DNA from 3 places in the Methylobacterium sp. CM6244 genome. Region 2 is predicted to be linked to each of the others. Evidence: predicted binding sites of a transcription regulator. Region 2 holds the regulator's gene; each other region holds the start of a gene.
What was found. Region 2 encodes PhoB, which activates phosphate uptake and scavenging genes when phosphate is short. Its sites were predicted from a motif close to TGTCATNNANCTGTCAT; they were not measured.
Positions count from the first base shown of each region.

Region 1: the regulator PhoB is predicted to act here: its motif matches at 1,462-1,478, upstream of ppk2 (polyphosphate kinase 2).
Region 3: the regulator PhoB is predicted to act here: its motif matches at 1,181-1,197, upstream of ACYQML_RS02565 (CorA family divalent cation transporter).

Region 1 covers NZ_CM139247.1:1,469,098-1,471,365, reverse strand. The annotation lists gene ACYQML_RS06805 (complex I NDUFA9 subunit family protein) at 1-822, shown strand, start outside; gene ACYQML_RS06800 (hypothetical protein) at 1,002-1,163, shown strand; gene ppk2 (polyphosphate kinase 2) at 1,521-2,268, shown strand, end outside.
Region 2 covers NZ_CM139247.1:206,064-208,331, forward strand. The annotation lists gene ACYQML_RS00980 (winged helix-turn-helix transcriptional regulator) at 1-234, shown strand, start outside; gene phoB (phosphate regulon transcriptional regulator PhoB) at 705-1,406, opposite strand; gene phoU (phosphate signaling complex protein PhoU) at 1,495-2,220, opposite strand.
Region 3 covers NZ_CM139247.1:545,642-547,909, forward strand. The annotation lists gene ACYQML_RS02560 (Orn/Lys/Arg family decarboxylase) at 1-24, opposite strand, end outside; gene ACYQML_RS02565 (CorA family divalent cation transporter) at 86-1,114, opposite strand; gene ACYQML_RS02570 (M10 family metallopeptidase C-terminal domain-containing protein) at 1,652-2,268, opposite strand, start outside.

The DNA of each region.
Region 1 (2,268 bases), 1.3 Mb from region 2:
GCTGAAGGGGCGGGCGAGATCGCCCGTGCCGCCGCCGCAATCGGCGCGCCCCTGGTCCACGTCTCGGCCATCGGGGCGGACCCGCATTCCGACTCTCTCTACGCGCGCTCGAAGGCGCTGGGCGAGGCGAAGGTGCTGGCGGCCCAGCCCCGGGCTGTGGTCCTGCGTCCCTCCCTGGTCTTCGGCCCCGGAGACAGCTTCTTCAACCGTTTCGCGTCGCTCGCCCGCGTGCTCCCGGTCCTCCCCCTCGCCGGAGCCGAGACGCGCTTCCAGCCGGTCTTCGTCGGCGATGTGGCCGAGGCCGTGGCCCGCGCGGTGGACGGGCAGGCCGAGGCCGGCCGCGTCTACGAACTCGGCGGCCCGGAGGTCGAGACCCTCGACGGCCTCGTCCGCTACATGCTGAAGACCACCCGCCGCCGCCGCCTCGTCGTCGACCTGCCCAAGCCCATCGCCATGCTGCAGGCCCGCGTGATCGAGACCGTGGACACGCTGAGCCTCGGCCTGCTGCCGGACAGCCTCAAGCTCACCCGCGACCAGGTCACGCTGCTCCAGACCGACAACGTAGTCTCGGAAGCCGCCAAGGCGGAAGGCCGCACGCTGGACGGGCTCGGCATCCTGCCCACCGCGATGGCCGCCATCGTGCCCGGCTACCTCTGGACCTTCCGCAAGGCGGGCCAGTTCTCGAAGGAGGCCTTCACCGCCTCAGAGGAGGAGGCCGCAGAGCCGTCCTCCCCGCCGGTCGCCCGGCCGAGCGGTCCCCCGATCGGCCCCGATGCGGCGGCCCCGAGCCGGATGGGCGTACGCTGGGGCACGCGGGGATAGTTCACCGTCTGGAGTGGCGGCGCAGAACGGATGAAATCCGAAACCGGACGAATGTTTGAAACAGAGAGGTTGTGTGTAGCCGCGAAGTTTCGTCGTAGCCCGGAGAAAAGCGTCACCTGCATTGGCGTGCAGGGCTGCGCGGCTAGGATGGCACCCAGAAGCTGGCCGGGCACAAACGCGTGGCGTTGATCGATGCCGAAGGGCATGTCCTGGCTTCAGCGAACGTGCAGGATCGCGTTGCGCTGGCTGCCCTTGATGACGGCAAAAAGAGATTGTCCAGCCTGCACTCTGCCAAATTCGACGGCGCCTCACGGTCGAGCGCTGCCAGGATTGGTGCTTGATCCAGGGCACGCGCCACCCCGCCATCGAGAAGCCGCCGGATCAGAGCTGCCCTCATCTTGAGCTTGTCGAAGGATGTCGTGCTGGAACAGCGCCGAGACGTTGAATGAATCTTCGGTGGGCTTCGCCATTGGGGCGGCCCGCACCGACAACGTGCCGAACGCCCTGGATGTCGCAACCAGACGGCTCGCTTGCGTCGCCGTCCTCCCGGCCAAAAATGCCCTCGACAATCCCGCATGAGAATGCAGGCCAATACAGGCTCTAGGGAGCTCGTTGCCGTCGCCGAGGAGGTCTCCTTACTGTCATGCAGTTGTGATCCAAGGGCCTGGATCATTCCCATTCATCAGGAAGGCAATGTTATGGACGGCACGCGCGCCGGGACTCGTCCTTTCGATATCGAGGCTATTCGTCGAGAGATGGCCGACGACTTCGATGAAGAATTGGAGATGGAACTAGAAGACGAGCGCCTTGAGCGACTGGTTAGCGAAATCGATGCAAGCCCGCGTCCGCCCAGCATGGACCGGCGAGTCTATTTCCGTGAGCTGTTTCGGCTCCAACACGAGCTGGTTCGTCTGCAGGATTGGGTCCAGGCCCAGAAGCTCCGCGTGGTCGTGATCTTCGAAGGGCGAGATTCGGCTGGTAAGGGCGGGGCCATCAAGCGCATCACCCAGCGTCTCAATCCGCGCGTCTGTCGCGTTGCCGCGCTTCCGGCTCCCAGCGAGCGCGAGCGCACGCAATGGTATTTCCAGCGCTACGTCGCGCATCTGCCGGCGGGCGGCGAGATCGTGCTGTTCGACCGCTCCTGGTACAATCGCGCCGGCGTCGAGCGCGTGATGGGGTTCTGCACGCCGGACCAGTACGAAGAGTTCTTCCAGTCCGCGCCGGAATTCGAACGCATGTTGGTACGGTCCGGCATCATCGTGTTGAAATACTGGTTCTCGATCACCGATCAGGAGCAGGAACTGCGCTTCAACATGCGCATCCACGATCCCCTGAAGCAGTGGAAGCTCTCACCGATGGACGTCGAATCCCGTCGCCGTTGGGAGGATTATACCAAGGCGAAGGAAGTGATGCTCGCCCGCACGCACATTCCCGAGGCGCCGTGGT
Region 2 (2,268 bases):
GACGGGACCGCCTACCGGGAATACGTCCTGACGGAGAAGGGGCGCGGCCTTTTCCTCGTCATCGTCGCGCTTCGACAATGGGGGGAGGCTCATCTCTATGAGCCGACCGATCGCCGGTCTCGCTTGGTCGATCGTGAAGTCGGGGCTCCGGTCGCTCAACTCACCTTGCGATCCGCCGATGACCGTCGTCTCGGTTGGTATGACACGCGGGTGCTGAAGCCCGACGTCACCTGACAAGGTGACGTAGCGACGTCGAAAGCGGATAAACCGCATAGTGGAGCGGTCGTTTCCGCCCATGATCAATGTCCGCTTTCAGCGGATGGCGGCGGCCGCAGGATCCGTCGACGTTGGGCCGAAAGTAGACCCGGCAGCGGGCACCAAACGTCGGATTTACGCCCCCAGGGCTGACGGATTCAGACATCTGCCTGACGACTGTTCCCCTTATTCAGGAGGATTCGACAGGCGTGACCGTTCCCCCTCCCCTGGAAGGAAGAGGGCTTATTCTGCCCGCCAGATGGGTGAATGCCTGCCCCCTCCGGGGGCGAGCACATGCCGGAACGGACAGACGTCCGAGATCGAACGCGATATCTCGTGGCGGCCGGAATGGCATCGGTTCGCGAGGATCGCCCGCGGGCAAGGCCACCCACCATCGTCACGATGGGGATGCTCGTTCCGGACGGAGCGGCGAGAAGCCGGCCGTGGCCTCACTCGTCCGTGGAGAACATCTCGTCGAAGGAATAGCCGGAGCCGCGCACGGTGCGGATCGGGTCGCTCTGGCGCGGGCGGTTGATCGCCTTGCGCAGGCGGCCCACATGGACGTCCACCGTGCGCTCGTCGATATAGACGTCGTGGCCCCAGACCCCGTCGAGCAGCTGCTCGCGCGAGAACACGCGGCCGGGGCTCTGCATCAGGAATTCGAGGAGCTTGAACTCGGTGGGCCCAAGATGGATCTCGCGGCCCTGCCGGCGGATGCGGTGGCTGACCCGGTCGAGTTCGATATTGCCGGCCACCAGCAGGTCCGACACATGGGTCGGCTTGGCCCGGCGCAGGAGCGCACGCACCCGCGCGAGGAGCTCCGGCACCGAGAACGGCTTGACGATGTAATCGTCGGCGCCGGTGCCGAGGCCGCGGATGCGGTCGCCCTCCTCGCCCCGCGCCGTCAGCATGATCACCGGCAGCCGCTCGGTCTCCCGCCGTGCGCGGATGCGGCGGCACAGCTCGATGCCGGACAGGCCGGGCATCATCCAATCGAGCAGGACGAGATCGGGAACCTGCTCCTGAAGGCGCAGATCGGCCTCGTCGCCCCGCGCGGCGGAATCGACGACGAAGCCCTCCGCTTCCAGGTTGTAGCGGAGGAGGAGAGTGAGGGCCTCCTCGTCCTCGACGATCAGGATGCGCGTGTTCATGCGGATGTTTTCAGGGTGATGGCGACCGTCCCGGATGGACGCGACGGCCGCGCCGAGCGTGTGCTGGAGCGGCCGGCAGGGGCAGCGATCAGGCGCTGGCGGGCATCGACACGGTGGCGTAGTTCGACGCGTCGTTCTTCGGGCGGTCCCGCTCGGCGAGCTCGTTCGTGCCGGTGACGAGATAATGGATCGTCTCGGCGATGTTGGTGGTGTGATCGCCGATCCGCTCGATGTTCTTGGCGCAGAACAGGAGATGCGTGCAGAACGAGATGTTGCGCGGATCTTCCATCATGTAGGTCAGCAGCTCGCGGAAGAGCGAGTTGTAGAGGGCGTCGATGGAATCGTCGCGCTCCCACACGTCGAGGGCGGCCTTCACGTCCTGGCTGCCATAGGCGTCGAGGACGTCCTTCAGCTGCTCCTGCACCAGATCGCCCATATGCTGGACGCCGATGACGATCTTCTGCGGCTGGATCTGATCGGCGATGGCGACCACACGCTTGGCGACGTTCTTGGACAGGTCGCCGATCCGCTCGAGATCGTTCGACACGCGGATCGCCGATACCGTCTCGCGCAGGTCGATGGACAGCGGCTGGCGCTTGGCGATGAGCAGGATCGCCCGCTCCTCGACCTCGTGCTGGATCGCGTCGAGACGCTTGTCGGCGGCGATGACAGCCTGCGCCAGGGGCACGTCCCGGCGCACCAGGGCATTGCCGGAATCGGTCATCATCTTCTCGGCGATCCCGCCCATCTCGGAAATCGAGCGGCGCAGGTTTTCCAGTTCCGTGTCGTAGGAACTGACGATGTGGTTGGGCATGCTCGCACTCCTCGACCGAGGCCGCCCCTGGCAGCCCGCATCGCATAG
Region 3 (2,268 bases), 340 kb from region 2:
GGTGAAGCGGCGAAAGAAGTCCATGCGGGGGAAGGCTCCGGTGGTCGGATGAATCGAGGGTGTGTGGGCGCGTTCGCGTTCGGGATCAACCAGGCCGGCCGGCGAGATTGAGCCGGCGGATGACGACATAGACGGCCAGCGCCGCGAGCGCGCCAATGATCAGTGCGATCATGGAGCCGCTGTCGGATTCGGAAAAGAACAGGCCCTTGGTGTTCATGCCGAAGACGCCCGTGACCAGGGTGGGCGGCAGAAACAGGGCCGTGAGGATGGAGAGGGTGAAGAGCTGGCGATTGGTCAGCGCGGTCGTGCGGGCGGCGATCTCGTCCTGGAGAAGCCGGCTGCGCTCGGACAGGACATGCATGTCCCGGTGGAGCGAATCGAGGCGCTGGACCACACGCGCCGCCATGGCGCCGACGGCTTCCGGCAATTGGTCGCCCTCCATGGCGGCCTCATCCTCGAGCCGGTGGAACACCGCGCGTAAGCCGGCGAGTTGACGGTGGGAGCGCACGGATTGGCGGCGGATCGGTCCCAACGGCCTGGCATCGTCGGCCTTGGCCTCGTCGAGCATGTCGTCCTCGATGGCATCGAGGGAGGAAGACAGGCGATCGGACGTGGCATTGAGCGATGCGATGGTGCTGCCGACGAAGCGCTCCAGCAGCTTTGCCGGGCCGGGAACGAGGGTACCGGACAGGACCGCGTCGCGGGCGGCGACCGCGCAGGCCGTGGCATGGCGACGGCCACTGACCAGATAGCCTGGACCGAGAACGCAATGGAGGCGGCCGTTCGGCTCTTCGCTCGACGACCCGTCGAAAGCGCGTTCCCGGTCGGCGATGACGAAGCCGGCATGAGGGCCATCGACGACGACACGCTGATGCTCGTCGCGGGCGAAGGTTGCGGCGGCGAGACGGGGCGGGCCAAGGCGTCCCTCAAGGATCAGCGCCTCGGTCCGCGCATCGACGAGATCGACATGAAGCCAAACGAAGCCGTGTTCCGGGTCACCGAGGGAAGGAAGCTCGTCCCCCAGCGCAACCTGGCGTCCCCGTCCATCCGTGTCGAAGGCGAGGGCGAAGATCAGCCCCGGGAGGGACGATTCCTCAATGAGAAGATGCTGCATAATGCGTTCGCGGCGAACATGGCCGGCAAAATACCGGCTCACTATCGCGCTGGATCGCAAGGCTGGGCGACACTGTGATGACGACGAGGCGCGTCTGCTGCCATCGTATTCTCCCGATGGTTCAGACGACTCGCAGGGACGGGGCGGGGCGACGACGTCGATGGTCGAGCCGTGATTGGCCATCATGACGTGCATTCGCGAGGGATCGCGCTGAGCGTCACAAGTCGCCTTCGCATCACGGCCGCGTGCGCGACATTCTTCGGCGGGCCTTGCTGGGCCAAGCGCTCGTGGAAGGGCATGCAGTGATGATGAACATCGCCTGTGCTTGCCGGCAGCATCTGCACTTCGCCGAGGTTCGTCGGACTGGGCGGAAAATAACGCCGCGTCGTCCGAGGTCTTTATCGTCGCCATTCGCGTCCAGCGTGCGGCAGGCCATCGCTGGACGCCTCTTCCGTTAGCTTCGTTCCGCCCCGTCCTGCATCCTCATTTCGTAAGACGATTCAGACTACCCTCTAGAAGTAAATTACCGACATACTACTAGATCAGTAGTCCAAAGTCCGCCCCACTCAAGGATCCCTTAGCAACATCTCTCAGGATGATACTGTTGCCAAGACCAACATCATCGAACGTGACAAGAGTGTCCGCCCCCCCGTTTAACATAGTAAGGTTGATATCCTCGAAGCTGCTCACGAGGGCCGACACGTCGAAATGATCGAAGCCCTTCGCAAAACCATAGACGTTATCCTTCCCGAAATTCATTTCGAAAGTGAAGGTCTCAGCTCCCCCACCTGCATACAGCTTGTCGTTACCGGTGCCGCCATCGATCACCGTGTCACCCACGCCGGCCCTGATGACATCGTTCCCCTTTGTCCCCGACACCGTGGCGAAGGTATCCTTGGCGTTCTGCAGGTTGATCGTAGTGCCTGCGGTCACGCCCGACAGATCGAGGGTCAGTGCTCCGCGCACATAGATCGTCTCGATACTCTTGAAGCTTGTGTCGGTGAACGTGAAAGTATCGGCTCCAAGAAGCAGGAGCCTGTCCTGCCCATTTCCCCCGTCGACCAGCGCTGGTGCATTGGTAACTGCCAGCTTATCATTGCCGTCGCCGCCGATCAGTGTATCGGATGCTCCTACTCCCCGGAGGAAATCGTTAC